Regions from separate parts of the Pseudomonas sp. SK3(2021) genome, predicted to be linked through region 3. Evidence: predicted binding sites of a transcription regulator. Region 3 holds the regulator's gene; each other region holds the start of a gene.

Region 1 (7,418 bases), 1.2 Mb from region 3:
AGTTGTCACCAAGGATGCTCGAATCGATATGCAGCAGTTTCATCTGGGATTCTCCAAGTGAGGATCGCCACCGGGCGACCAATTGAGGACAATCCTACAGATGAAACCAATAGCTGATTAGCCAGGATAAATGCGATAGTTTGTCCTATCAGCAGGACAATCGAGACGTTCCATGCAAGACCTCAACGATCTTTATTACTTCGCCAAGGTGGTGGAAGCCGGTGGTTTTGCCGCCGCCGGGCGTTTACTGGGAGTGCCCAAATCCCGTTTGTCGCGGCGTATCGCCGAGCTGGAAGAACGGCTGCACACCCGCTTGCTGCAACGCACCACCCGCCAATTGAAGCTGACCACGGTCGGCGAACGTTATCTGCGTCACTGCCAGGCCATGCTGCTGGAGGCGGAAATGGCCGACGAGGCCGTGGCCAGCATGTCCAGCGAACCTCGCGGGCGCCTGCGGGTGTCCTGCCCGGTGGGCCTGGCCCAGCATATGTTGCCGAATGTGGTCGCCTCCTTTCTCGCGCAGTATCCCCAGGTCCAGCTGGACATGCAGTTGCTCAACCGCCGAGTGGATGTGGTCGCCGAAGGCATCGACGTGGCGCTGCGGGTTCGCGAGCATGGCGACGAAGATCCCTTGCTGGTGACCCGGCGCCTGCGCCAGGCACAGACCGTGATGGTCGCCAGCCCGGCGTTCGCCCGGGAATGGCCGATCCACACCCCCGAAGACCTGCACAAGGTGCCGGTGCTGGGTGCCCTGGAGGCCGACCGCATGGTGCATCTGCGCATGCTCGACGCCCAGGACGAGAAATGCGACCTGGTCCTGGAGGCGCGCCTGGGCATCGACGACTTCCTCGTGCGTCGCTCCTGCGCCCTCGCCGGCCTTGGCTGTACCATCCTGCCGATGATGTATTGCGAGGAAGAGCTGCAGACCGGGCAACTGGTGCAACTGCTGCCGCAATGGTCGTTGCCTGGTGGTTGGCTGCAGGCGGTCTACCCTCACCGACGCGGCGTGCTGCCGGCGGTAAGGGCGTGGATCGAGCATGTCAGCGAAGCGTTCAAAGACTGCGGAGACCGAATGTTATGACGGCCGCGATAAAAGGAAAAACCATGACTGAAGCGGATGTGGCGCAATTCTGCCTGGACTTGCCAGGGGCGCGCGAAGACTACAAGTGGGGCGGCGTGCGGGTGTTTTCCGTGGCTGGCAACAAGATGTTCGCCCTGCAGAACCTGCGGGGCGAGTCACTGGCGTTCAAGGTGGACAAGGAGCTGTTCCTCGGCCATGTCGACCGTCCCGGCATCGCGCCGGCGCCGTACCTGGCCCGGGCGCACTGGATCATCATGCAGACGCCCTACCCGCTGGGCGCCGGTGAACTGCGGGACTTGCTGCAGCGCTCCCACCAGTTGGTAGTGAGCAAGCTGCCCAAGCGGGTACAGGCCGGGTTGTTACTCTAGAACAGCGAAAACAGGCTGCCTTCGAGAAACAGCCGGTCGATCCAGAACACCTGGTGCAGCAGCACGATCAGCCAGAACACCAGTTGATAGGACAGCTTGCGGGTCTTGTGGCGAAAGGCCTGCTGCGCCAGCAAGGCGCCTGGCCAGCCACCGGCCAGCTCCACGGCGTGCAGGACGTTTTCCGGGGTCCGCCAGCTGTCGCTGCGGGCCTTGCGCTTGTCGCTCCAGTAAAGAAAGAACGTCAGCACGCTGACCGCGCCATAGGCCGCCAGCGGTATCCAGGAAATCCCCTTCAGGCCCAACAGCAGCGAACCGCACAGAGGCAAGGCGCAGAGCAGCAGGAAGATCGCCGCCTTGAGCCTTGGCTGCTGGATCCGAGCCCCGGCGACTTCGCCAGGGCGGTTCTGGTTGCGTGCGTTCATCAGGCGTGTACCGCGGTCCAGTCGACCCAGCCGAACTGCCAGGTGGCGAGGATCACCAGGCCGAAGGCAATGCGATACCAGGCAAACGCCGCGTAGCTGTGGTTGGCGATGAACTTGAGCAGGCCCCTGACCGCGATCATCGCGAAGATGAACGAGGTGATGAAACCGACGGCGAACACCGGCAGGTCGTCCGGCTGGAACAGGTTGCGGTACTTGTAGCCCGAGTAGACCGCGGCACCGACCATGGTCGGCATGGCCAGGAAAAATGAGAACTCGGTGGCGGTCTTGCGCGACAGGCCGAACAACAGGCCGCCGATAATGGTCGAGCCCGAGCGCGAGGTGCCTGGGATCATCGCCAGGCACTGGGCGAAACCGACCTTCAAGGCATCTTTCCAGCTGATTTCGTCCACGTTGTTGGCATGTATTTCATGCTGCCGGCGTTCGGCCCAGAGCATGACCAGGCCACCCACCACCAGCGCCGTGGCGACGGTGATCGGGTTGAACAGGTATTCATGGATCAGGTCGGCGAAGATCACCCCCAGCACCACGGCGGGCATGAAGGCGATCAGCAGGTTGAGGGTGAAACGCTGGGCGTTGCGCTGGGTCGGCAGGCCGGTGACCACGTCGAGGATCTTGCGGCGAAACTCCCAGACCACCGCGAGAATGGCCCCCAGCTGAATGATGATGTTGAACGCCATGGCGCGCTCGCCGCCGAAGTTGAGCAAGTCCGCAACGATAATCTGGTGGCCCGTGCTGCTGATGGGCAGAAACTCCGTCAGCCCTTCCACAATTCCCAAAATCAATGCCTGTACGGCAGTCCAAAGCTCCATCAATCCCCCGAAGGCCATGCCGTGGCATGCCTTTTTAGTTTTTCTTCAATCTTCACTGACGCGTGCATCGCGACTTCGCAGCCGCAATAGGATCATCATCGCCCTTGAAAATTCCGTGAAAAATCAGCCGGATTCAGGTTTTTCGCGATGAAGCCGAAATCCTAACAGACAGACGCGATAAACGCTGTCGCGTTGAGAGAATCCGATCGACCTGACTGCAAGGAGCGCATGACGGATGTACAGGGTGTTTCCATTACAAGAACAACAATCGGGAGTGACAGATTCATGAACAGCTTACGCAGAATGTCGATCAGCCGCCGGCTGTGGCTGATCCTGATTGTGGCGGTGCTGATGCTGCTGACCCTGGGCATGCTGATGCTCAAGCAGATCCACGACGACCTGTACCAGGCCAAGGCCCAGAAGACCCAGCACGTGGTGCAGACCGCCAATGGCGTGCTGGCCTATTTCCAGGGCCTGGAAAGCGCCGGCAGCCTCGATCGCGCGACGGCGCAGAAGCAGGCGCTGAGCGCCATACGCAATCTGCGCTACGACCAGAGCGACTATTTCTGGATCAACGACCTGACCCCGGTCATGGTCATGCACCCGACCAACCCCAAGCTCGATGGCCAGAACCTCTCGGCCATTCGCGATCCCGACGGCTTTGCCCTGTTCAACGAAATGGTGGCCGTCGCCAAAGCCAAGGGCGCCGGCATGGTCAACTATCGCTGGCCGAAACCGGGCGCCAGCGAGCCGGTGCAGAAGACCTCCTATGTCCAGCTGTTCCAGCCCTGGGGCTGGATCATCGGTTCGGGGGTGTACATCGACGACGTGGAGGTCGAGTTCCGCAGCCAGCTGGTGAAAGCCTCGGCCGGCGGCATCGCCATTGCCCTGCTCATGGCCCTGCTGGTGCTGCTGATCGCCCGCAGCATCGTCCGCCCGCTGCAGGAAACCGTGCACGCCATGGCCAACATCGCCAGCGGCGAAAGCGACCTGACCCGTACCCTCGACACCCACGGCCAGGATGAAGTCACCGAGCTGGCCCGGCACTTCAACGGCTTCACCGCCAAGCTGCGTCTTGTGGTCAGCCAGTTGCAAGTGTCGGCCAGCGCCCTGGCGCAATCCTCCACCGACCTGGGGACCAACGCCAGCCAGGCCCAGGAACGCAGCCAGCAGCAGTCGCAGCAGATGGAACTGGTGGCCACCGCCATCAACCAGGTGACCTACGGCGTACAGGACGTGGCGAAGAATGCCGAGCACGCCGCCAGCGAGATGCGCGACGCCGAAGCCCAGGCCCAGCAGGGCCAGGTCAATATCGACGGCAGCCTGCAGCAGATCGACCGGCTGTCGGCCACCATCGACCAGGCCGTGGAGGTGATTCGCACCCTGGCCCAGGAAAGCACCCAGATCGGCAGCGTGCTGGAAGTGATCCACGCCATCGCCGAGCAAACCAACCTGCTGGCGCTCAACGCGGCGATCGAAGCCGCCCGTGCCGGCGAACAGGGCCGTGGGTTCGCCGTGGTGGCCGATGAAGTGCGCCTGCTGGCCCAGCGGACGCAGAAGTCCACCGCCGAGATCCAGTCGATGATCGAGCGCCTGCAAGGGCACTCGGAAGCCGCAGTGAAAGTCATCGGCGACAGCAGCCGGGCTTCGCGGCAGACCATCGAGCAGGCCGGGCTGGCCGGGGAAAGCCTGAATGCCATCGGCCAGGCCCTGCGCAACCTCAACGGGCTGAACGCCTCCATCGCCAGCGCCACCCTGCAACAGGCCCACGTGGTCGAAGACATCAACCAGAACGTGACCCAGGCCGCCGGCCTGTCCCACAGCACGGCCCTGGCGGCCGAGCAGTCCAGTGCCGCCAGCCTGCACCTGAAAGAGCTGAGCGAGCAGCTCAACGGCCTGTTGCGCCAGTTCCGGGTCTGAGACGTTCCGTTGGCGGGGTTCGCCCCGCCACGGTTGCCGGCCTTCACTAACATGCAAGGCCGCTTCTGGTTACAATCCGCACCCTCCTCCGCTTCCAGGTAGTTTTCATGTCCGGGCTTGAACTGTTCGCCGCTGCACTCGGCGTGATCGCCGTCTGGCTGACAGTCAGACAGAACCCCTGGTGCTGGCCGATCGGCCTGGTCATGGTGCTGCTGTACAGCTGGATCTTCTTCGAGGTGAAGCTGTATTCGGACATGCTGCTGCAAGTGGTCTACGCCGCCCTGCAACTCTATGGCTGGTGGCAATGGACCCGCGGCGGCGCCAGCCACCAGGGGCGTCCGGTCAGCCTGCTGGCGCCCCGCTCGATGCTGTTGGGCCTGAGCCTCGGGGCGGTCGGCAGCCTGCTGCTGGGGGCCGCCATGGCCCATTGGACCGATGCCGCGCAACCCTGGCTGGACGCCGCGTTGACCGGTTTCAGCCTGGTGGCGCAATGGTGGATGGCGCAGAAGCATGTGCAATGCTGGCCGCTGTGGATTGCCGTCGACGTGATTTTTGTCGGCCTGTTCATCTACAAGGACCTGTACCTGACCGCGGCACTGTACGGGCTGTTCACCCTGCTGGCCGTACAGGGCTGGCGCGCCTGGCGGGCCGACCCGGCGTTGCGCCCGGCATGAAGGTCCTGGTACTGACCGGCCCCGAGTCCAGCGGCAAAAGCTGGCTCAGCGGCCACTTGCAGGCGCGCTTCGGTGGCATCCAGGTGGGCGAGTACGTCCGCCATTTCATCGAACAGCATCGGCGCGACACCTGCCTGGCGGATATCCCGGAGATTGCCCGCGGCCAGTTGGCCTGGGAAGACCAGGCCCGGGCGCAACACCCGCCGCTGCTGATTCTCGACACGCACCTGCTGAGCAATATGCTCTGGAGCCAGACCCTGTTCGGCGCCTGCCCGGACTGGCTGGAACCCGAGCTGCTGGCTCGCGGCTATGATCTGCACCTGCTCCTCTCGCCGGAAGATGTCGGCTGGTGCGACGATGGCCAGCGCTGCCAACCCGAACTGAGCGAGCGCCTGGCCTTCTTCAAGGCCACCGGTGATTGGCTGGTGCGACACCAGCAGCCCTTCGAAGTGATTCGCGGCGACTGGGAGACCCGTCGGCAGCGGGCATTCAAGCGGGTCGAGCGCCTGCTTCAGGGTTAGCCGGATCCTTTCCTTGTCCGCGGTTTTTCTCCTCTGCAAGCAGGACAAATGTCCACTCCTGAAACACCCGTCGCTGCGCAAAGCGGCCAATTCAAAGGGCTTCTCATTGCCCTTCAGCCATCTGTTAAAACGCTGATACAGCCCGTCGCGAGCCTCCCGATCCAGAGCGTCGCCATGGTACTACCAGGCTGCCGGAGGCGACACGGGTCTCATCGTTGAAACACCCCTGTCCCTGTAACACCCTTGTCTATTCGTAACCTGTTGAATTTTTGAAACAATCAAAAAAGCGGCACGGCTTCTGCTCTCTACCCTCGCAACGCCGGCTAAGGCCAGCGATAGAAGAAGGGAATGCTGCCGTGGAGAATCGCAATTCAGCTCTGACCCACCTCCTGCTGATCGGCTGTGCCATCAGCTCGCTGCTCAGCCTCCCGGTCCAGGCTGCCGGCGACATCAGGGACGGCCGGATTGTTCTCGACCGCGACGTGCAACCTCGTAGCGTCGGCCGCCCTCCGCTGCATCCTGACCCCTACCCGACCACCGTCAATGCCAACCCATCGGCGCGGGTCAAACAGATGACCAGCAATACCGAGTTGAGCGACGGCGATTTTGCCGGGGTCAGCAGCGGTTCCACGATCAGCAGCAACGTCATGCCCAACGGTGTGAACCTGCAGGGGCTGAACACCGTCACCAACCCCAACGGCATGACCGGCATGAGCGCCGGCCACGGCGGCGGCAGCGGTGGCGCCATCTCCGGCACCATCAACCGCTCGCTGAATTCTGGCCTGGCTCCTTTGGGCAGACTGGCCGGAGGCCAATGAGATGACTCGTACCCTCGTATGGCTTGCCCTGTTCGGCTGTGCTTCGGTGATGGCCGACCCAGGCATCCAGGCGGTGGACACCGCCACCCTTCACAACTCCGGCGCCCGCTACAACGGCAACTTCAACGTCAACCAGGCCGCCGGCGACCAACAGCAACAGACCAACACACGCGCCATCGCCATCGGCACCGACGCCCAGGCCACCACCGTGGTCCGGCAGAAGCTCGGCACACCGGCCAGCAGCGCGATCGACGCCACCAGCAGCATCGGCGGCAACGCTTTCAGCAACGGCAACGGGGTCCTGGGCGTGAACCAGGGAGCCGGGGCCAACAACCAGATGGTCAACGCAATGCGGGTGGGCATCAGTGCCCAGCCGCAAAGCATCGACGACAGCGTCCTGTCCCAGCAGAACGTGGCGCTGTTACCAGGCTCGGGAGCAACTGACGCTTCTAAAGGCAGCCGCCAGGTCGTTACCAGCGACCAGGCCTTCACCGGCAGCCGGGGAGTGATTCAGGTGAACCAGAGTGCCGGGGTGGGGAACCGAATGGCTAACACCCTGAGCATACGGGTCGCTGACTGACCCGCAGCAGTGCGATTGGAAAGTACCAACACTTAACCAACTAAATAAGCACGGAGAAACACCATGAAACCTACAATGGCGCTCAAGCCACTGGTTTTTGCCCTGGCTGCGGTCATGGCGATCGCCGCACATGCGGGCAATGACGACAATCACGGAGGTCACGGCGGTCATGGCGGCCACGGTGGCCATGGCGGTCACAATGGT
Region 2 (7,418 bases), 1.2 Mb from region 3:
CCTCGGCGTAGTTGCGCAGTTTAGCCTAGAGGGACCTGCTGGCGTGCTAAACTCGCGGCCGTTTTACCTAACCGCCGCATTCTCGACACGGAACACCAATGGCCAAACGCCAGCTCAATCGTCGCCAAAACTGGCGCATCGAAAAGATTCAAGGCGAACGCGCCGCCCGCGCCGCCAAACGTGAATCCTCTGCCGTGGAAGCCCTGGAAGGCGGCGACCTCGGCCCCGAACAAACCGGCCTGGTGATCGCCCACTTCGGCGTGCAGGTCGAGGTCGAGGCGCGCGAGGGCGAACTGGCCGGCCAGGTGTTCCGCTGCCACTTGCGCGCCAACCTGCCAGCGCTGGTGACCGGCGATCAGGTGGTCTGGCGCCCGGGCAACCAGGGCATCGGGGTGATCGTCGCGCAACTGCCGCGCCACACCGAACTCTGCCGTCCGGACAGCCGTGGCCAGCTCAAGCCGGTCGCCGCCAACGTCGACATGATCGTGATCGTCTTCGCCCCATTGCCCGAGCCCCATGCCAACCTGATCGACCGTTACCTGGTCGCAGCCGAACATGCCGGCATCCGCCCCCTGCTGCTGCTCAACAAGTTCGACCTGATCGACGAGCAGAATGCTCCTGCCCTGAACGCCCTGCTGGCGGTCTATCGGCAACTGGGCTATCCGGTGCTGGAAGTCTCGGCCCACCACGGCAATGGCATGGAACAGCTGCAAGCGCAACTGGACGGGCGGATCAGCGTGTTCGTCGGCCAGTCTGGCGTGGGCAAGTCGTCGCTGGTGAACAGCCTGCTGCCGGACGTCGAGACCCGCGTCGGGCCGTTGTCGGAGCTGTCCGGCCAAGGTACCCACACCACCACCACCGCGCGTCTGTTCCACTTCCCGGGCGGCGGCGAACTGATCGACTCCCCGGGGATTCGCGAATTCGGCCTGGGCCATGTCAGCCGCGCCGATGTCGAAGCGGGTTTCATCGAGTTCAACGACCTGCTGGGCACCTGCCGCTTCCGCGACTGCAAACATGACCGCGAACCGGGCTGCGCCCTGCTCAAGGCCCTGGAAGACGGTCGGATCCAGCAGCAACGGATGAACAGCTATCGCTCGATCATCGCCAGCCTGCCGGACAGCAGCTATTAATAAGCAGCCCCATGCAAAAACAAAAAAGGCCGCGATGATCGCGGCCTTTTTTTGAGCACTCGTTAACAGAGCCTGCTTTTACCGATCACCGCGCGGCTGGAGGCGTAGCGGCGGGGGCCGCCGCGCCTTCGGTCTTCGGCGCAGCATCGTCGAAGATATTCAGGCGCTCGCGCAGCTCATGGGCCGGCAACGGCTCCTGCTCCGGCGGCAAGGCGTTCGGGTCGACCGGTACTTCGCCCTGGGCACCCTGGCCCTGGGTCGGTGCCGGAGTCTCGGGAGCGACTTCACCTTCGATCGCGCGCTGGGCCTTCTTGGTCAGCACCACAATGTCGATACGCCGGTTGATCGGGTTGAACGGGTCCTTGCGATCGAACAGCGACGACGAGGCATAACCCACCACGCGAGCCACCTGACCGTCCGGGTAGCTGCCCGCCACCAGCGCCCGACGCGCGGCGTTGGCACGGTTGGCCGAAAGCTCCCAGTTGCCGAAATCGCCGGTGCCCGAGTAAGGCTTGGCATCGGTGTGACCGCTGATGCTGATCTTGTTCGGCACCGCCTTGATGGTGTCGGCCATGGCCAGCAGGATGTCCTCGAAGTACGGCTTCAGACGCGCACTGCCGGAGTCGAACATCGGCCGGTTTTCCGAATCGATGATCTGGATACGCAGGCCGTCCGGAGTGATCTCGAACAGGATCTGGTCCTTGAACTTCTGCAATTGCGGGTTTTCTTCGACCTTGTTCTGCAACTCCTGCAGCAACAACTCCAGGCGCTCTCTTTCAACCTGCTCGGCCATGCCCTCGACCTGATCGGTATCGACCGTGACCTTGTCCGGCTGCGGCTGCGACTTGATCTCGGGGTTGAGCGTGTTGTCCGGCGCCAGCTCGGGAGAACCGCCCAGGTCAATGATGTAGGGCGTACCGCTTTCCGAGAAGCCGATCGGGTCCTTGAAGTAACCGGAGATGGCGATCTTCTGTTCCGGGGTCGCGGTGGACAACAGCCACAGCACCAGGAAGAACGCCATCATCGCCGTGGCGAAGTCGGCGAAGGCGATCTTCCACGCCCCGCCGTGATGCCCGCCGGCAAAGCGCTTGACGCGCTTGATGATAATCGGCTGATTGTTTTCCATGGCTTAGCGACCGCGAACCGCTTGTTCCAGCTCGGCGAAGCTCGGACGGTGCGCCGGGTACAGGACCTTGCGCCCGAACTCCACGGCCAGCGATGGCGGCATGCCGGAAGCCGAGGCCACCAGGGAAGCCTTGATGGCTTCGTAGACGTTCAGCTCTTCCTTGGCGTCGTGGGCCAGGGAGTGGGCCAGCGGGCCGAAGAAGCCGTAGGCCGCGAGAATACCGAAGAAGGTACCGACCAGCGCCGCGCCTACGTGCAGGCCGATGGACTTCTGGTCGCCATCGCCCAGGGACGCCATGGTCACCACGATGCCCAGTACCGCCGCGACGATACCGAAACCCGGCATGCCGTCGGCGATGCCATTGACCGCATGGGACGGATGCTCGAGGTCTTCCTTGAGGCTGAACAGCTCCATGTCGAACAGGCCTTCCAGCTCGTGGGGAGCCATGTTGCCGGAGGACATGATGCGCAGGTAATCACAGATGAACGCGGTCATGCGTTCGTCTTTGAGCACGGATGGGTACTTGGCGAAAATCGGGCTGGCGGCGGCGTCTTCGATATCGCCCTCGATCGCCATCATGCCTTCGCGGCGGCTCTTGTTGAGGATCTCGTAGATCAGCCCCAGCACTTCCAGGTAGAAGGTCTGGGAAAAGCGCGAACCGAACATCCCCAAGGACTTCTTGAGCACGTGCATGGTCATGTAGCCGGGGTTCGCCTGCAGGAACGCCCCCAGCGCGGCGCCGCCGATAATCATGACCTCGAAAGGCTGGATCAGGGCGGCAATCTTGCCGTGAGAAAGCACGTATCCGCCGAGCACGCTCGCGAACACGACGATGATGCCGATAATTTTAGCCATAGGTAGGAAGGTACTTACTGAGTCGGGTTCAAGGTCATATTCGGAAGTTCTTAAAACTCTTCTTCTACTTATCGGCAAAACTGCGCCAGACTATAGGCCGTTAAGGCGAAAAGCCAGTTTGGCCCGCTCTGGGCGTGTTTACAGCAGACGATGATTGCGCCCAGCCATGTCTAATGAAACGACAGTCCCAACTACCACCCCCCACTCCCTCGAATCCTGGATAAAGCTGCTTGACGCGGTCCGCTTGCCGGTGCCGCAAGCCAGCCACGATCGGGTCTGCAAAGCCATCAGGGACAGCCGCAGCTCGTTGCGCGACATTGCCGACCTGATGCAGGACAGCCCCGCGCTGGCCTTGAGCGTGATTCGCGAAGCCAATCGCCACACCCACGGCAGCATGGGCGAGCCGGCCGAGAACCTCGAGGTTGCCCTCAACCGCCTGGGCCTTGCGCGCACCGAAGAATTGCTCGCCCGCCTGCCTGCCCAGCCCGAGCAGGAGATCCCGGTCGGGCTGCGCCAGTTGCAACTGATCAGCCAGCATGCGACCCAACAGGCCAACGGCTTTTTCGCCGGGCGCCTGGCCAGGCTCTGGCAGGACATTCACTGGGGCAGCCTGCTGTTTCTCTCGCCGCTGTGGCCCTTGGCGCTGACCTATCCAAAACTGCTCGAAGAGTGGGAGCTGCGGGTCGTCCACAAGGCCGAACCGGCCCAGGAGGTCGAGCAGCAACTGTTCGGCGTCGGCCTGCTTCAACTGGGCCAGGCCCTGGTGGAGGCCTGGCACCTGCCGATCTGGGTACAGCAAGGCTACCGCCTGCTGATCGACGAGCAGGACCAGTTGGCCAAGGCCTTGCATATTGCCCGGGATAACGCCCACCCGCTGCACCAGCAACAGTGCCTGGATGCCGACCCGGCCCTACAGCGCTGGCTGAACCAGCCGGCCAACAGTGTGTTGCTGGCCAACGCCCTGGCCCTCTCGGCGCAAGAGTCCTGGACCGGCCCGCACTGCATGCGCTGGCAATACCTGACCAGCCTGTACCTGCAAATGTCGATGGATGAGCTGCAACAACAGCTGCACCAGCAAGCCGCGCAGAGTGCCCGGCATCATCACATGCCCGACCTGTGGCACCCGGCCGAGGCGCTGCTCTGGCCCTGGGAGGCCCGGCGCGTGCATCGCGGCGAGCTCCCGGTCGCCGCGCCAACCGCCGAAGACCTGGCCAAATGGCGCAAGCAGTGCAGCGAATTGCTGGTGGAACCCAGCCGTTTCAGCAATGCCATGCACCTCACCACCTTTGCCCGCGACGCCCTGGTGGCGTGCGGCATGCGCCGGGTGATGCTGCTGATGGTCGATCGCACGCGGACCCAGTTGCGGGTGCATCAGATCGCCGGACTGCCCGCGCAAGCCTCGAGCCTGATGCTGACGATCAGCCAGAGCAGCGTATTGCAGCGGCTGCTGGAGGCCCCGGCGCAAGTGCGCCTGACACCGACCAACAACGCCCAGTTCTCCGCCCGCCTGCCCACCAGCCTGCGCACGCTGTTTCGCGGCGAGCATCTGCTGATGCGCTCGGTGCCCAGCAATGGCCGGGTGATCATGCTGATCGTCGCCGACCAGGGTGGCCAGCCCCTCTCGGAAATCTCCGTACAGGCGTTCGGCAAGACCGCCCAATGCATCGAAAAGGCCCTGCACAGCTTTACCAACCGCAGCCGCTGACGCTTGCGCTACAATCCTCCCCTTTGTGCCCTGGAGACCTCACATGCCTGACTTCTCTGGCTTGCCGCTGGTGATCGAGCCGAGCGACCTGCTCCCTCGCCTGGATGCCCGCGAACTGATTCTGGTGGACCTGACCAGCGCCGCCCGCTATGCCGCGGGCCACATCCCCGGCGCGCGTTTCGTCGACCCTAAACGCACCCAGCTCGGTCAGGCGCCGGCGCCCGGGCTGATGCCACCACAGGCGGCCCTGGAAGCCCTGTTCGGCGAACTGGGGCATAACCCTGATGCGGTCTACGTGGTCTACGACGACGAAGGCGGCGGCTGGGCCGGGCGGTTCATCTGGTTGCTGGATGTCATCGGCCACTCCCGCTACCACTACCTGGATGGCGGGCTGCTGGCCTGGCTGGCGGACGGCCTGCCGGTCTCGAGCGAAGTCCCGGCTGCCGTTGCCGGCCCTGTCGCCCTGACCCTGCACGACGAGCCGACCGCCACCCGCGAATACCTGCAAAGCCGGCTTGGCGCGGCCGACCTGGCGATCTGGGATGCCCGCGGCCCGCTGGAGTACTCGGGAGAGAAAGTCCTCGCCGCCAAGGGTGGACACATTCCTGGCGCGATCAACTTCGAGTGGACGGCGGGCATGGACCAGGCGCGCAACCTGCGGATCCGCGCCGACATGCCGCAGATCCTCGAACAACTCGGCATCAGCAAAGACAAAGAAGTGATTACCCACTGCCAGACTCACCACCGCTCTGGCTTCACCTACCTGGTGGCCAAGGCGCTCGGTTATCCGCGAGTCAAAGGCTATGCCGGTTCCTGGGGCGAATGGGGCAACCACCCTGACACGCCCGTAGAGATTTAAGGTTTTAAGGACAGTTAATGAAAAAGCGTTTGTTTATCCTCAGCCAGTACCTGCTGCCTCATCACCTGCTGTCGCGCCTGGCCGGCTGCATTGCCGAGTGCCGCGTGCGCTGGTTCAAGAATGCCTTCACCGCCTGGTTCGCCAAGCGTTATCAGGTGGACATGTCGCAAGCGCTGGTGGAAGACCTAACCGCCTACGAGCACTTCAACGCCTTCTTCACCCGCGCCCTGAAAGACGGCGCCCGCCCGCTGGACCAGACTCCGGGCGCGATCCTCAGCCCGGCCGACGGCGCGGTCAGCCAGCTCGGCCCGATCGAACACGGCCGGGTATTCCAGGCCAAGGGCCACAGCTTCAGCGTGCTGGAGCTGCTGGGTGGTGACTCGGCCCTGGCAGCCCCCTTCATGGGCGGCGACTTCGCCACCATCTACCTGTCGCCGAAGGACTACCACCGCGTGCACATGCCGCTGGCCGGCACCCTGCGGGAAATGGTCTACGTGCCAGGGCGGATCTTCTCGGTCAACCAGACCACCGCGGAAAACGTGCCGGAGCTGTTCGCCCGCAACGAGCGCGTGGTGTGCGTTTTCGATACCGAGCGCGGCCCGATGGCCGTGGTGCTGGTGGGCGCGATGATCGTGGCTTCGATCGAAACCGTCTGGGCCGGCCTGGTGACTCCGCCGAAGCGCGAACTGAAGACCGTGCGCTACGACGAAGCCGCCCGCGCACCGATCCATCTGGAAAAGGGCGCCGAATTGGGCCGTTTCAAGCTGGGCTCCACCGCGATCGTGCTGTTCGGGCCGGAGCAAGTGCAGTGGGCCGAAGAACTGATGGCCGGCTCGCCGGTGCAGATGGGCCAGGGCATGGGTCTACCCAAGGCCTGAGCTTTGGGCATAAAAAGCCGGAGATAAAAAAACGCCGCGGATCGCGGCGTTTTTTTTGCCTTGGACTCGGCTCAGAGCTGGCCGTCGCGATCGCGGAAACCCAGCAGATAAAGCACGCCATCCAGGCCCAGGGTGGAAATCGCCTGCTTGGCCGACTGTTTGACCAGCGGCTTGGCGCGGAAGGCCACGCCCAGGCCGGCGATCGCCAGCATCGGCAGGTCGTTGGCGCCGTCGCCGACCGCGATGGTCTGCTCCAGGCGCAAACCTTCCTTGGCAGCCAGCTCGCGCAACAGATCGGCCTTGCGCTGGGCGTCGACAATCGGCTCGACCGCGACACCGGTCACCTTGCCGTCGACCACTTCCAGCTCATTGGCGAATACGTAGTCGATCCCCAGCTTGGCCTGCAATTGCTTGGCGAAGTAGGTGAAGCCACCCGAGAGGATCGCGGTCTTGTAGCCCAGGCGCTTGAGTTCGGCGAACAGGGTCTCGGCGCCTTCGGTCAGGCGCAGCGATGCGCCGATGGAGTCCAGCACCTTGATGTCCAGGCCCTGGAGCAAGGCCAGGCGTTCCTTGAAGCTGGCCCGGAAATCCAGCTCGCCGGCCATGGCCCGCTCGGTGATTTCCGCCACGCGGTCACCCACGCCGGCCGCCTTGGCCAGCTCGTCGATGACTTCCGCCTCGATCAGCGTCGAGTCCATGTCGAACACCGCCAGGCGGCGGTTACGACGGAACAGCGAGTCTTCCTGGAAGGCGATATCGACGTTCAGCTCCTGGGCGACGCTCAGGAACTCGGCACGCAACGCCTGCGGATCGGCCGCTTCGCCACGCACGGAGAACTCGATGCAACCCTTGCCCTTGTCGGCCG
Region 3 (7,418 bases):
CGACCGTGCATATTCGTGACAACCTCGACCTGGCGCCCAGTGCTTACCGGCTGACGCTGATGGGGGTGATCCTGGCCGAGGCCGAGATTTACCCGGATCGCGAGCTGGCGATCAATCCGGGGCAGGTCTATGGCACGCTCAACGGTATCACCGCCAAAGATCCGGCCTTCGGCCTGGAGGCGGTGTGGATCGAGATCAGCCAGCGCGCCCAGGCGCAGTCGCTGGGCTACACCGTGGTCGACGCCAGTACCGTGGTCGCCACCCACCTCAACCAGATTCTCTACAAGCACTCCAGCGAGCTGATCGGCCACGAAGAAGTCCAGCAGCTCCTGCAACTGCTGGCCAAGGGCTCGCCGAAGCTGGCGGAAGAGCTGGTGCCGGGCGTTCTCTCGTTGTCCCAGTTGCTCAAGGTGTTGCAGGCGCTGCTGGCCGAACAGGTGCCGGTGCGCGATATCCGCAGCATTGCCGAGGCCATCGCGAACAATGCCGCCAAGAGTCAAGATACTGCCGCTTTGGTGGCCGCGGTGCGCGTCGGATTGTCACGCGCCATCGTGCAAAGCATTGTAGGGACTGAGTCCGAGCTGCCTGTGATCACCTTGGAGCCCAGGTTGGAACAGATTTTGCTCAACAGTCTGCAGAAGGCAGGACAGGGCTCGGAAGAGGGGGTTCTGTTGGAGCCAAGCATGGCTGAAAAGCTGCAGCGTTCGTTGATCGAAGCTGCGCAGCGCCAGGAAATGCAAGGTCAACCGGTGATTCTGCTGGTAGCCGGTCCGGTCCGCGCGATGCTCTCGCGGTTCGGGCGCCTGGCGGTCCCGGGCTTGCACGTGTTGGCTTATCAGGAAATCCCTGACAACAAGCAAGTGACCATCGTTGCGACAGTAGGGCCCAACGGCTGAGGTAGTGGGTTATGCAAGTTAAGCGTTTTTTCGCCGCCGATATGCGTCAGGCCATGAAGCTGGTTCGTGATGAGCTGGGCGCCGACGCCGCCATCATTGGCAATCGCCGCATCGCTGGCGGTGTCGAGCTGACGGCTGCCCTGGATTACAAGCTGTCGGCGCTGGCGCCGCGGGTTCCGAACATGGAGCTCGAGGACGAACTGCGCAAGACTCAGTCGCGCATCGTCACCGCCCAGGCGGAACTGAGCCTGCGTGGCGATGGCGATGGCAGCACCAATCGCCAGCTGTTCGCCGGCCTGCCGCTGACCGCCGCCGAGCCGCTGATCGAACCGACGTTCAGCGAGCCCCATCGCCCGGCTCCGGTGGCCGCCGCGCCGGCTGTCGATCAGCGGGCACTGGACTCGATGCGTTTTGAACTCAACGGCTTGCGCGAGCTGCTGGAAGTCCAGCTCGGTTCCCTGGCCTGGAGCCAGCTGCAAGGCAGCCGGCCCGAGCAGGCCAACCTGTGGCGGCGCCTGCAGCGTATCGGCTTGTCCGGTCCGCTGGCCCGCGACCTGCTGGCGCTGATCACTGAAATCGACGAGCCCCGCCAGGCCTGGCGCATGCTCCTGGCCCACCTGGCGCGGATGATCGTGACCCCGGAAGTCGAGCCATTGGAAGAGGGTGGAGTGATCGCCATGGTCGGCCCCGCCGGCATGGGCAAGACCACCACCCTGGCCAAGCTGGCCGCCCGCTACGTGCTCAAGTACGGCGCGCAGAACATCGCGCTGGTGAGCATGGACAGCTACCGCATCGGCGCCCAGGAGCAGCTCAAGACCCTGGGCCGGATCCTCAACGTCTCGGTGACCCATGTCGACCCGGGCCAGTCCCTGGCGCAAGCCCTCGATCCGCTGCTGCGCAAACGCGTGGTGCTGATCGACACCGCCGGCCTGCAAGCCAGCGACCCGGCCCTGCGCATGCAGCTGGAAAGTCTGGCCGGACGCGGGATCAGGGCAAAAAATTATCTGGTATTGGCAACCACCAGCCAGAAACAGGTTCTAACCGCCGCGTACCACAGCTACAAGCGTTGCGGGCTGGCCGGCTGCATCCTGACTAAACTGGATGAAACCGCCAGCCTTGGTGAGGTGTTGAGCCTGGCGATCAGTCACGAACTCCCCGTTGCCTATCTGACCGATGGCCCGCGGATTCCGGACGATCTGCACTTGCCGCGCCGTCATCAGCTGGTCAGTCGTGCGGTGAGCGTGCAGATGCAGGAAGAACCCAGCGAAGAAGCCATGGCTGACATGTTCGCTGACCTCTACCACAACCCGACCAAGCGGGTTGGCTGAGGGAATCATGAAAAGATTGCAATGTACCTACATCGATGGTCTGCCAGGCATTGTTCCGTTGGTGAACGCGCAGCCAGTTATGTGGCCCCGTCTAAGTAAGACAAGGTAAAGAAAGAACATGGGCAGCATGCATCCCGTACAGGTGATCGCGGTGACCGGCGGCAAGGGTGGCGTCGGCAAGACTAACGTGTCAGTGAACTTGTCCCTGGCCCTAGCGGAGCTCGGCCGGCGCGTCATGCTGCTGGACGCCGACCTGGGTCTGGCTAACGTCGACGTGCTATTGGGACTGACCCCCAAACGGACCCTCGCCGACGTGATCGAGGGCCGCTGCGAGCTGCGCGATGTGCTGCTGCAGGGGCCGGGTGGAATCCGTATCGTGCCGGCGGCGTCCGGCACCCAGAGCATGGTTCATCTGAGCCCGGCCCAGCATGCCGGCCTGATCCAGGCCTTCAGCGACATCGGCGACAATCTCGATGTGCTGGTGATCGACACCGCTGCCGGCATCGGTGACTCGGTGGTCAGCTTCGTCCGCGCCGCGCAGGAAGTCTTGCTGGTGGTCTGCGACGAACCGACCTCGATCACCGACGCCTACGCGCTGATCAAGCTGCTCAACCGCGACTACGGCATGAACCGCTTCCGTGTGCTCGCCAACATGGCGCAGAGCCCGCAGGAAGGGCGCAACCTGTTCGCCAAGTTGACCAAGGTCACGGATCGCTTCCTGGACGTGGCCCTACAATATGTCGGCGCCGTGCCTTACGACGAATGCGTGCGCAAGGCCGTGCAAAAGCAGCGTGCGGTCTATGAGGCGTTTCCGCGTTCGAAATGCTCGCTGGCGTTCAAGGCCATCGCGCAGAAAGTCGATACCTGGCCGTTGCCGGCCAACCCACGTGGGCATCTGGAATTTTTCGTCGAGCGGCTAGTGCATCAGACAGCGGGACCGGTGCTATGAGCGCCAGCGGCTACAACCTTTACAAAAAGTCGGCACGTGACAGCCAGTACGAATTGATCGAGCGTTATGCGCCCCTGGTCAAGCGTATTGCCTATCACCTGCTGGCGCGCCTGCCGGCCAGTGTCCAGGTCGAAGACCTGATCCAGGCCGGGATGATCGGCCTGCTCGAAGTGTCGACCAAGTACGACGCGAGCAAGGGCGCGAGTTTCGAGACGTACGCGGGTATCCGTATCCGTGGTGCGATGCTCGATGAGGTCCGTAAAGGTGACTGGGCGCCGCGTTCGGTACATCGCAATACCCGGATGGTGAGCGATGCCATTCGCGCAATTGAAGCTAAAACCGGTCGTGACGCTAAAGATCATGAAGTTGCGGCCGAACTTCAATTGAGTCTCGACGATTATTACGGGATTTTGAACGACACCTTGGGCAGTCGCCTGTTCAGCTTCGACGACCTGTTGCAGGACGGCGAGCATGAAGGGCTGCATGAGGATGGCGCGAGTGCTCATCTCGAGCCGTCGCGCGACCTGGAGGACGAACGTTTCCAGGCCGCGCTGGCGGACGCGATTGCCAATTTGCCGGAGCGTGAGCGACTGGTCTTGGCGCTGTACTACGACGAAGAGCTGAACCTCAAGGAAATCGGTGAGGTCCTGGGAGTCAGCGAATCGCGGGTCAGCCAGTTACACAGCCAGTGCGCGGCCCGTTTGCGGGGGCGTTTGGGGGAGTGGCGAGCGCGCTGACAGGCAGTGTGGGGACACTGCGAACGAGACTGGCACGACGTTGCCGGTCTTGCGGTGTGTATTCCATGCAGTCGTTGAGTGCTCTGCCTGATTGATTGAATGGCGCGTTCAGGTGCTGGACGCGTTTAAGACTGCTTGGAGGTCGAATTGGACAAGAACATGAAAATCCTCATCGTTGATGACTTCTCAACGATGCGGCGGATCATAAAAAACCTGTTGCGTGACCTGGGGTTCACCAACACGGTCGAGGCTGACGATGGCACCACCGCCATTCCGGTCCTCAACAGTGGGAGCATCGACTTTCTGGTAACGGACTGGAACATGCCTGGCATGACCGGTATCGATCTGCTGCGCCATGTGCGCGCCGATGAAAAACTCAAGCACCTGCCGGTACTCATGGTGACCGCTGAAGCCAAGCGCGAACAGATCATCGAAGCTGCCCAGGCCGGCGTAAACGGCTATGTGGTCAAGCCCTTCACGGCCCAGGCGTTGAAAGAAAAGATCGAGAAGATCTTCGAACGCATCGGTTGAGATGTGGAACCATTCCGCCACGGGGGAGCTATGGAGCACAACGAATCTTCATTGGGCGATTTCGAATCGACCCTGAAAAAACACGCACTCGAACTGGTCGACAGCCTCGAAAAAGGCAAGTTCGGCGAAGCCGTGCAACTGATCCATGAGCTCAACCAGACCCGTGACCGCGGCCTGTACCAGGAAGTCGGCAAGCTCACCCGCGAGCTGCATAGCGCCATCGTCAATTTCCAGATTGACCCGCATATGCCGCAAGCCGAGGAAGTTTCACAGATCACGGATGCCACCGAGCGCCTGTCTTATGTGGTCAGGCTGACCGAGGCCGCGGCCAACCGCACCATGGATCTGGTCGAGAGCGCCACCCCGTTGGTCAATGGCCTGAGCAGCGAAGCCCAGGCCCTGAGCGCCGACTGGGGACGTTTCATGCGCCGCGAACTGGGCGCCGAGGAGTTCCGCGACCTGGCCCGCCGGGTGGACGGTTTCCTGACCCGCAGCGAGCAAGAGACGCGCGCGGTATCGAGCAACCTCAACGACATTCTGCTGGCGCAGGACTACCAGGACCTGACCGGTCAGGTGATCAAGCGCGTGACCCAGTTGGTCACCGAAGTCGAGAGCAACCTGCTCAAGCTGGTCCTGATGGCCAGCCAAGTCGATCGTTTTGCCGGCATCGAACATGACCGTGAATCGATCCTTGCTGAAAAAGATCCGCAAAAACATCTGGCCAAGGGTGAAGGTCCGCAGATTCATGCCGATAAACGTGAAGACGTTGTATCCGGTCAGGACGATGTCGACGATTTGCTTTCCAGCCTTGGATTTTAGGCTCAGACCTAGTAGGAGCACCCATTAATGAGCTTCGGCGCCGATGAAGAAATCCTCCAGGATTTTCTGGTTGAGGCCGGCGAGATTCTAGAGCAACTGTCCGAACAACTGGTCGAGCTGGAAAGCCGGCCGGACGATGCGGATCTGCTCAACGCAATTTTTCGCGGTTTTCACACTGTAAAAGGGGGCGCCGGCTTCCTCCAGCTCAACGAGCTGGTGGAGTGCTGCCACATCGCCGAAAACGTGTTCGACATCCTGCGCAAGGGTGAGCGTCGCGTCGACGCGGAACTGATGGACGTGGTGCTCGAAGCGCTGGACGCGGTGAACGGCATGTTCGGCCAGGTGCGCGAGCGTACCGAGATCACCGCCGCCACCCCGGAGTTGCTGGCTGCCCTGGCCCGCCTGGCCGAGCCTGCCGGAGCCGAGGAGGTCGCCGCGCCGGTGGCCGAGGTTGAGGCAGTTGTTGAAAGCGTTGCCGAATCGGCCGAAAGCGAGTCCGGCGATATTACCGACAGCGAGTTCGAGCAGTTGCTCGATTCTCTCAATGCCGCCAAGGCCGAGGCCGAAGCCCCGGCCGCTGTTGCCCCCGTTGCGCCCGCGACCGGTGGCGAAGCGGCCAGCGACGAAATTACCGACGCCGAGTTCGAGTCGCTGCTCGATCAATTGCATGGCAAGGGTCAGTTCGCACCGGATGCGGTGGCACCTTCGGCCACGGCGCCCGCGGCGGAAAAAGCCGCGGCCAGCGACGAAATCACCGATGACGAATTCGAAGCGCTGCTGGATCAGTTGCACGGCAAGGGCAACTTTGCGGTAGAGGCGCTGGATTGCGCAGTGGCAGCGGCGGTACCACCGGCTGCGCCAAGCGCGGCTGCCGCCGGTAGCGACCTGATCACCGACCAGGAATTCGAATCCCTGCTCGACGAGCTGCATGGCAAGGGCAAGTTCTCTGAAGTACCTGCTGCCGCCGCGACCAAGGGGAGCGCAACGGCGGTCACGGCCTCGGCGCCTGCCGCCGTCGCCAAGCCGGCAGCGAAGAAAGCCGAAGCCAAGGTCGAAGCGCCGAAACCAGCCGCCGCCGCTGCGCCGGCGCCTGCTCGTGCTCCGGCTGCCGCCCCGGCGGAAAAGCCGGTCAGCGAAGCCGAAACCACCGTGCGGGTCGATACCGCGCGGCTGGACGAAATCATGAACATGGTCGGCGAGCTGGTACTGGTGCGTAACCGCCTGGTGCGCCTGGGGCTCAACAGCGGCGACGAAGCCATGTCCAAGGCCGTGTCGAACCTCGACGTGGTCACGGCCGACTTGCAGACCGCGGTGATGAAGACCCGGATGCAGCCGATCAAGAAGGTCTTCGGGCGTTTCCCGCGCCTGGTTCGCGACCTGGCCCGCCAGCTCAAGAAAGAGATCAACCTGGAGCTGGTCGGCGAAGAGACCGACCTCGACAAGAACCTCGTCGAGGCCCTGGCCGACCCGCTGGTGCACTTGGTGCGCAACGCCGTCGACCACGGTATCGAGTCGCCGGAAGAGCGCGAGGAGGCGGGCAAGCCCCGTGGCGGCAAGGTGGTGCTGGCGGCCGAACAGGAAGGCGACCACATCCTGTTGTCGATTTCCGATGACGGCAAAGGCATGGACCCGAATGTCCTGCGCGCCATTGCGGTCAAGCGTGGGGTGATGGACAAGGATGCCGCCGATCGCCTGAGCGACACCGAGTGCTACAACCTGATCTTCGCCCCGGGCTTCTCGACCAAGACCGAGATCTCCGATGTATCCGGCCGCGGCGTGGGCATGGACGTGGTGAAGACCAAGATTTCCCAGCTCAACGGCTCGATCAACATCTACTCGACCAAAGGCCAGGGGTCGAAGATCGTCATCAAGGTGCCGCTGACCCTGGCGATCATGCCGACCCTGATGGTGATGCTGGGCAACCAGGCGTTCGCCTTCCCGCTGGTCAACGTCAACGAAATCTTCCACCTGGACCTGTCGCGCACCAACGTGGTCGACGGCCAGGAGGTGGTGATCGTCCGCGACAAGGCGTTGCCACTGTTCTACCTCAAGCGCTGGCTGGTCAGCTCCGCCGCTCACGAAGAGCAGCGCGAAGGCCATGTGGTGATCCTTTCGGTCGGCACCCAGCGGATCGGCTTCGTCGTCGATCAACTGGTCG
Region 4 (7,418 bases), 3.2 Mb from region 3:
GAGCCACTTCGCGATCCAGGGTGATCGATTCGATCGCCCGGTGAGCGCGCAGCATGATGGTGCCGCCCGGGGTTTCGTAGCAGCCGCGGGACTTCATGCCGACATAGCGGTTTTCCACGATGTCCAGACGACCGATGCCGTTTTCACCGCCGATGCGGTTCAGGGTCGCCAGCACGGTGGCCGGGGTCATCTCGACGCCGTCGATCGCCACGATGTCGCCGTTGCGATAGGTCAGCTCGATGTAGGTCGGGGTGTTGGGAGCCTTCTCCGGGGAGACGGTCCAGCGCCACATGTCTTCTTCGTGCTCGGTCCAGGTGTCTTCCAGCACACCGCCTTCATAGGAGATGTGCAGCAGGTTGGCATCCATCGAGTACGGGGATTTCTTCTTGCCGTGACGCTCGATCGGGATCGCGTGCTTCTCGGCGTAGTCCATCAATTTCTCACGGGACAGCAGGTCCCACTCGCGCCACGGAGCGATCACTTTTACGCCTGGCTTCAAGGCGTAGGCGCCCAGTTCGAAACGAACCTGGTCATTGCCCTTGCCGGTAGCGCCATGGGAAATGGCGTCGGCGCCGGTTTCGTTGGCGATCTCGATCAGGCGCTTGGCGATCAACGGACGAGCGATGGAGGTACCCAACAGGTACTCACCTTCGTAAACGGTGTTGGCGCGGAACATCGGGAAAACGAAATCGCGGACGAACTCTTCGCGCAGATCGTCGATGTAGATCTCTTTCACGCCCATGGCTTGCGCCTTGGCACGTGCAGGTTCGACCTCTTCGCCCTGACCCAGGTCAGCGGTGAACGTCACCACTTCACAGTTATAAGTATCCTGCAGCCACTTGAGGATCACCGAAGTGTCCAGGCCGCCGGAATACGCCAGAACGACCTTGTTTACGTCCGCCATGCCATCACTCCACGGGGTTCTACGGAAAGCCAGCAAGTCTACCGATCAACGCGGATAATTTACAGAGGCGCGACAGCTTATGACGACGAAGCGACAGATTATGTCGAGTGCGCGACGACGGCAGCCGTTTCAGGAAGTCGCCGCGGCGTTGGCGGGAGCAGCAGCCTGGGGTGCCGGTTTTTCCGCGACCGGGACGCGTTGCAACTGTACGTTGACCCGACGATTCTTCGCCCGGTTCGCCGCGTTGGTGTTGGGCGCCAATGGATAGCGCTCACCGTGGAAACGCATCTCGATCTGCGATTCGGGAATGCCGTTGGCCTTGAAGAACTCCATCACCGCCAGCGCCCGGCGCCGCGACAGGTCACGGTTGGTCAAGCGGTTGCCGCTGTTGTCCGAGTGGCCGTCGAGCTGGATGTGATTGACCGTCGGATCGGCCTTGAGGAACTCCAGCATCACCTGCAACTTGGCCTTGGCCTTGGCATCCAGATCGATTCCGCCCCCGGGGAAGCCGACCTCGGATTGCCTGACCTGGTCGAAGTTCTGCGGCAACAACTTGGCGACACAACGTTGATAGTCGCCATACGCCTTGCTGAACTTGACCGGCAACAAGCGCACCTCGGACACCCCGCCCTCACGGGAATAGTGACGAACCACCGGGCTGCGCCCATCCATCAATCCACCGATCAGCCGCCCGGCCTGCAGTTGCGAGCTGTTGAACAAAACATCGCCGCTGCCGAGCCGCACCGAACCCAGGTTGATGTCGCCCCGGCCCGGCTGCCACGGCGCGGCCGCCGCGAGCAGCGTGGCCGAACCGCCAGCGAGCATCGGGTTGTAGGCCTTGAGGCGGAAGGTCGCCTGCTCGCCGGCACGGCGCACGAACTCCCCGGAACCGAAATCGGTGATCGGCTGGCTCAGACGGCACTCGAATTTATCGCCTTCGACCGTCCACTCAATGCTCTCCAGACGGGTCTGGAAAGTCAGCGCCATCGCGGGAAGACTGGCGAACACACTGAGCAAGGCTAGATAACGCTGGCGCACGGGAGGCTCCACTGACTTGTACATCACGAAAATCGAAATGCCTGTTTACGGCATACCTTCGGGATATCGGAAGCTTCACGCAAAACTTGATAGCGAGTGCCTGGAAGAGTCTTTTCCGGTAGCATTCACTGGAGTTTGACCCGCCTGGAATCCCCAATGTCCGACCGCCTGACCCTGCTGCGTCCCGACGACTGGCATATTCATCTTCGCGATGGTGCCGTGTTGACCAATACTGTCGCGGATGTCGCGCGCACCTTTGGCCGCGCCATCATCATGCCTAACCTGGTACCTCCGGTGCGCAACGCCGCTGAAGCCGACGCCTATCGCCAGCGCATTCTCGCTGCGCGGCCGGCCGGCAGCCGCTTCGAGCCGCTGATGGTGCTCTACCTTACCGATCGCACCCAGCCCGAAGAAATTCGCGCGGCCAAGGCCAGTGGTTTCGTCCATGCCGCCAAGCTCTACCCGGCCGGGGCGACCACCAACTCGGACTCGGGCGTCACCAGCATCGACAAGATCTTCCCGGCGCTGGAGGCCATGGCCGAAGTCGGCCTGCCGCTGCTGATCCACGGTGAAGTTACCCGCGGTGAGATCGACGTGTTCGACCGCGAGAAGCTGTTCATCGACGAGCACATGCGCCGCGTCGTCGAGCGCTTCCCGACGCTCAAGGTGGTGTTCGAACACATCACCACCCGTGACGCCGTGCAGTTCGTCAACGAGGCCTCGGCCAACGTCGGCGCGACCATCACCGCCCATCACCTGCTGTACAACCGCAATCACATGCTGGTCGGCGGGATTCGCCCGCACTTCTATTGCCTGCCGATTCTCAAGCGCAACGTGCACCAGGAAGCGCTCCTCGACGCCGCCGCCAGCGGCAGCCAGAAGTTCTTCCTCGGCACCGACTCCGCGCCCCATGCCCAGCACGCCAAAGAAGCGGCCTGCGGCTGTGCCGGCTGCTACACCGCCTATGCCGCGATCGAGCTGTACGCCGAAGCCTTCGAACAGCGCAACGCGCTGGACAAGCTGGAAGCCTTCGCCAGCCTCAACGGCCCGCGCTTCTATGGCCTGCCGGCCAACACCGATCGCATCACCCTGGTTCGTGAAGAATGGACCGCCCCTGCCAGCCTGCCATTCGGCGAGCTGACCGTCATCCCGCTGCGCGCCGGTGAAAAACTGCGCTGGCGCCTGCTGGAGGAACACGCGTGAGTGAAGACCATTTCGACGACGAGCAGGACGGTCACAATGGTGGTGGCTCGCGTCATCCAATGGCGGCACGCTTTCGTGGTTACCTGCCGGTAGTCGTCGACGTTGAAACCGGTGGTTTCAACTCGGCCACCGACGCCTTGCTGGAAATTGCCGCGACCATCATCGGCATGGACGAAAAGGGCTTCGTGTTCCCCGAGCACACCCTGTTTTTCCGCGTAGAGCCTTTCGAAGGCGCCAACATCGAAGCCGCGGCGCTGGAGTTCACCGGGATCAAGCTCGACCATCCGCTGCGCATGGCCGTCAGTGAAGAAACCGCGCTGAACGATATCTTCCGCAGCGTGCGCAAGGCGCTGAAAGCCAACGGCTGCAAACGCGCGATCCTGGTCGGGCACAACAGCAGCTTCGACCTGGGCTTCCTCAACGCGGCTGTCGCGCGCCTGGACATGAAGCGCAACCCGTTTCACCCGTTCTCCAGCTTCGACACCGCAACGCTTGCCGGCCTGGCCTATGGCCAAACCGTGCTGGCCAAGGCGTGCCAGGCTGCCGACATCGACTTCGACGGCCGTGAGGCGCACTCCGCCCGCTACGACACCGAGAAGACTGCCGACCTGTTCTGCGGCATCGTCAATCGCTGGAAGGAAATGGGCGGCTGGGAAGACTTCAACGACTGATACCGTCGCTGATCGACCGCGCATAAAAAAACCGGCCCTGAGGCCGGTTTTTTTATGCGTGAAGCGCGGCTTACAGCTTGCCGGCATTCTCGCTCAGGTAAGCGGCAACGCCTTCTGGCGAAGCGGTCATACCCTTGTCGCCCTTCTTCCAGTTGGCCGGGCAGACTTCGCCGTGCTCTTCGTGGAACTGCAGAGCATCGACCAGACGGATCAGCTCTTCCATGTTACGGCCCAGCGGCAGGTCGTTGACGATCTGCGAACGCACGACGCCTTTGTCGTCGATCAGGAACGCGCCACGGAAAGCCACGCCGCCTTCGGACTCAACGTCGTAGGCCTTGGCGATGTCGTGCTTCATGTCGGCAGCCATGATGTACTGAACCTGACCGATGCCGCCGGCATTGATCGGGGTGTTGCGCCAGGCGTTGTGGGTGAAGTGCGAGTCGATCGAAACAGCGATCACTTCAACGTTGCGTGCCTTGAAGTCAGCCATGCGGTGGTCCAGGGCGATCAGCTCGGACGGGCAGACGAAGGTGAAGTCCAGCGGGTAGAAGAACACCAGGCCGTATTTGCCTTTGATGGCCGAGGACAGGGTGAAGCTATCGACGATTTCGCCATTGCCGAGAACGGCGGGAACGGTGAAGTCAGGGGCTTGTTTGCCTACGAGTACGCTCATTGGATATCTCCTGGTGTGATCGAATGAAGAATGAGATCCAGCCTAGTCTGCCGCCGCCAAGCGACAGCCCTGTGACTCGATCCCGCTTCGTAAGGACCGCACATCATACACCGCGTTTTTGAGCTGTCCTTAGTGGTTTTTCCATCCCTGGTGTTCAGTCCGCAAAAAAACAGCCCTGCTGGACAACGCGTCGTCCGCGGTAGAAAAAACCGTTCGTCTGCCAGATGCGTATCTGGCAAAAAGCCCTAGGAAACCACTTTGACAATCATTCTCGTTAACATTAAGATCCGTCGCATTGAGCCCTAACCAGCGACGGTTCTCACCTTATGTATGTCTGCCTCTGCACTGGCGTCACCGACGGACAAATCCGCGATGCAATCTACGACGGTTGCTGCAGCTATCGTGAAGTACGCCAGACGACCGGCGTTGCCAGTCAATGTGGCAAATGTGCCTGCCTCGCCAAGCAGGTGGTACGTGACACCCTGACCGAACTGCAAAGCAGCCAGCCAGCGATTCCTTACCCAGTAGAATTTAATGTTGCGTAATTAACGCCATTTAAAAAAGCCGGACTTCGTGTCCGGCTTTTTTATGCCTGTAATTCAATCGCTTAGCGTCAAAACGCGGAACACAAACATTCTTATTCCGATTAATTTTCATATATTATTCAATAACTTAGGTTTGACACTAATCATTGTGCGGCTCAGACTCCGCCTTATATACCGCTAATTACAGGGCAGGACCCCATCATGAAAGGCGACGTCACAGTCATCCAGCATCTCAACAAGATCCTTGCCAATGAACTGATCGCGATCAATCAGTATTTCCTGCATGCACGCATGTATGAAGACTGGGGCCTGAACAAGCTGGGCAAGCACGAATACCACGAGTCCATCGATGAGATGAAGCATGCGGACAAGTTGATCAAGCGCATCCTCTTCCTCGAAGGCCTGCCGAACGTCCAGGACCTCGGCAAGCTGCACATCGGCGAACACACCAAGGAAATGCTCGAGTGCGACCTGCACATCGAGCGTACCGGCCACACCGACCTGAAAGCCGCCATCGCCCATTGCGAATCGGTTGGCGACTTCGGTAGCCGCGAGCTGCTGGAAGACATCCTGGAATCGGAAGAAGAACATATCGACTGGTTGGAAACCCAACTGGGCCTGATCGATAAAGTCGGCCTGGAAAACTACCTGCAATCGCAGATGGGCGACGAGTAACTCCTCTCAAGGTTCAGCCCACAAAAAAGCCCCGCCTCTCTCACGAGGGCGGGGCTTTTTATTCGTGGACAAATCCACGCAGCCTGCAGGAGCGAACTTGTCGCCCCTGCAAGGGGCAAATCAGGCTTCGGTCTTGGCAGCGGCTTTTTCAGCGGCGGCCTTGATCAGGGTCTGCAACTCACCATTGGCGAACATCTCGGCCATGATGTCGCTGCCGCCGACCAGTTCACCGGCTACCCACAGTTGCGGAAAAGTAGGCCAGTTGGCGTATTTAGGCAGGTTGGCGCGGATTTCCGGGTTCTGCAGGATGTCCACGTAAGCGAACTTCTCACCACACCCCATCACAGCCTGAGCGGCTTTCGCGGAGAAACCGCACTGCGGGGCATTCGGCGAGCCTTTCATGTAAAGCAGAATGGTGTTGTTGGCAATCTGCTCTTTAATAGTTTCGATGATATCCATGGAGCACCTCGGCTGAACTTTCCGACTCTGTTGTCGACACGGTGGCGCATTGTAACGGAAAGCCGAGCACCATGCTCGGCCTCTCCGACAGACTCCTCAGGCCGCCTCCACCTTTACCGGCACGCCATTGAGCGCAGCATTGCCCGATAGCTCGTCCAACTGACGCTCATCGGTCAGGTCATTGGCACTCGACCCGGGCTGGGCCATGGCGATGCTCATCTGCACCCCTGGCCGACCATGCCCCCAGCCATGGGGCAGGCTGACCACCCCGGGCATCATCTCGCTGCTGCCCAGGACTTCCACCTCGATCGCCCCGACCCGCGAACTGACCCGCACACGCTGCCCGTCAGCCAGCCCCCGACGGGCCAGATCATCGGGATTCATCAATAACTGGTGCCGTGGCTTGCCCTTCACCAACCGATGGTAGTTGTGCATCCACGAATTATTGCTGCGCACATGGCGCCGACCGATCATCACCAACTCATCGGCCGCCGGCGCCTGCAACGCGGCAAAACGCTCGAGGTCCGCCATGATCGCCGCGGGAGCGGCCTGCACCCGTCGGTTCTCGGTTTTCAGGCGCGTCGCCAGATTGGGCTTGAGCGGCCCCAGGTCGATCCCGTGGGGATGATCGGCCAGCGTCGCCACCGACAGGTTGAATTCGGACGCCTCGCCATACCGCCCTGCGCGCAGCCCCCTATCGATCATCTGCGCCGGCGGCACAGTCGGCTTGAGCTCCTTGCCGGTCCGTGCGGCAAAGGCCCTGGCCAGGCCGACGAAGATTTCCCAGTCATGCAACGCCCCTTCCGGCTTGGGCAGGATCGCCCGATTGAAGCGGCTGACATTACGCACCGCGAACATATTGAAGGTGGTGTCGTAGTGATCGTTCTCCAGGGCTGAGGTCGATGGCAGGATCAGGTCCGCATAACGGGTGGTTTCGTTGATGTACAGGTCGATACTGAGCATGAACTCCAGGCCATCCAGCGCCTGCTCCAGCTGCCGTCCGTTGGGGGTGGAGAGCACCGGATTGCCCGCCACCGTGATCAGCGCCCGCACCTGCCCCTCTCCTTTGGTCAGCATCTCCTCGGCCAGGGCCGAGACCGGCAACTCGCCGCCATATTCGGGGCGCCCGGAAACCCGGCTCTGCCAGGCGTTGAAGTGCCCACCCGAAGTCGCCGCCACCAGATCCACCGCCGGCTCGGTGCACAGGGCACCACCGACCCGGTCCAGGTTGCCGGTCACCAGGTTGAGCA

Evidence for each region. The regulator FliA, encoded in region 3, starts transcription of late flagellar genes. The targets are predictions, from matches to a motif close to CTAAAGTTTNNNNNNNNNNNGCCGNTAA.
Region 1: a site for FliA is predicted at 2,834-2,861, ahead of IF690_RS14590 (methyl-accepting chemotaxis protein). Genes of this name have one in related genera too.
Region 2: a site for FliA is predicted at 3,180-3,207, ahead of motA (flagellar motor stator protein MotA). Genes of this name have one in related genera too.
Region 4: a site for FliA is predicted at 2,006-2,033, ahead of IF690_RS23345 (flagellar protein MotY). Genes of this name have one in related genera too.

The regions. Positions count from the first base shown of each region.
Region 1 is NZ_CP061943.1:3,246,750-3,254,167, reverse strand. Features, by position in the region: gene IF690_RS14615 (FMN-dependent NADH-azoreductase) at 1-43, opposite strand, end outside; gene IF690_RS14610 (LysR substrate-binding domain-containing protein) at 173-1,081, shown strand; gene IF690_RS14605 (MmcQ/YjbR family DNA-binding protein) at 1,105-1,449, shown strand; gene IF690_RS14600 (DUF1294 domain-containing protein) at 1,446-1,871, opposite strand; gene IF690_RS14595 (undecaprenyl-diphosphate phosphatase) at 1,871-2,701, opposite strand; gene IF690_RS14590 (methyl-accepting chemotaxis protein) at 2,987-4,621, shown strand; gene pnuC (nicotinamide riboside transporter PnuC) at 4,729-5,295, shown strand; gene IF690_RS14580 (AAA family ATPase) at 5,292-5,816, shown strand; gene fapA (functional amyloid chaperone FapA) at 6,173-6,634, shown strand; gene fapB (fibril amyloid subunit FapB) at 6,636-7,214, shown strand; gene fapC (amyloid-like fimbrin subunit FapC) at 7,278-7,418, shown strand, end outside.
Region 2 is NZ_CP061943.1:829,664-837,081, reverse strand. Features, by position in the region: gene rsgA (small ribosomal subunit biogenesis GTPase RsgA) at 99-1,130, shown strand; gene motB (flagellar motor protein MotB) at 1,216-2,256, opposite strand; gene motA (flagellar motor stator protein MotA) at 2,260-3,111, opposite strand; gene IF690_RS03710 (HDOD domain-containing protein) at 3,278-4,816, shown strand; gene rhdA (thiosulfate sulfurtransferase) at 4,860-5,675, shown strand; gene asd (archaetidylserine decarboxylase) at 5,693-6,553, shown strand; gene serB (phosphoserine phosphatase SerB) at 6,625-7,418, opposite strand, start outside.
Region 3 is NZ_CP061943.1:1,997,044-2,004,461, forward strand. Features, by position in the region: gene flhA (flagellar biosynthesis protein FlhA) at 1-896, shown strand, start outside; gene flhF (flagellar biosynthesis GTPase FlhF) at 908-2,224, shown strand; gene fleN (flagellar synthesis regulator FleN) at 2,343-3,173, shown strand; gene fliA (RNA polymerase sigma factor FliA) at 3,170-3,910, shown strand; gene IF690_RS09070 (chemotaxis response regulator CheY) at 4,070-4,441, shown strand; gene IF690_RS09075 (protein phosphatase CheZ) at 4,472-5,260, shown strand; gene IF690_RS09080 (chemotaxis protein CheA) at 5,288-7,418, shown strand, end outside.
Region 4 is NZ_CP061943.1:5,306,614-5,314,031, forward strand. Features, by position in the region: gene IF690_RS23340 (argininosuccinate synthase) at 1-904, opposite strand, end outside; gene IF690_RS23345 (flagellar protein MotY) at 1,034-1,942, opposite strand; gene pyrC (dihydroorotase) at 2,099-3,145, shown strand; gene rnt (ribonuclease T) at 3,142-3,816, shown strand; gene IF690_RS23360 (peroxiredoxin) at 3,887-4,489, opposite strand; gene IF690_RS23365 (bacterioferritin-associated ferredoxin) at 4,816-5,034, shown strand; gene bfr (bacterioferritin) at 5,236-5,709, shown strand; gene grxD (Grx4 family monothiol glutaredoxin) at 5,830-6,168, opposite strand; gene IF690_RS23380 (molybdopterin oxidoreductase family protein) at 6,265-7,418, opposite strand, start outside.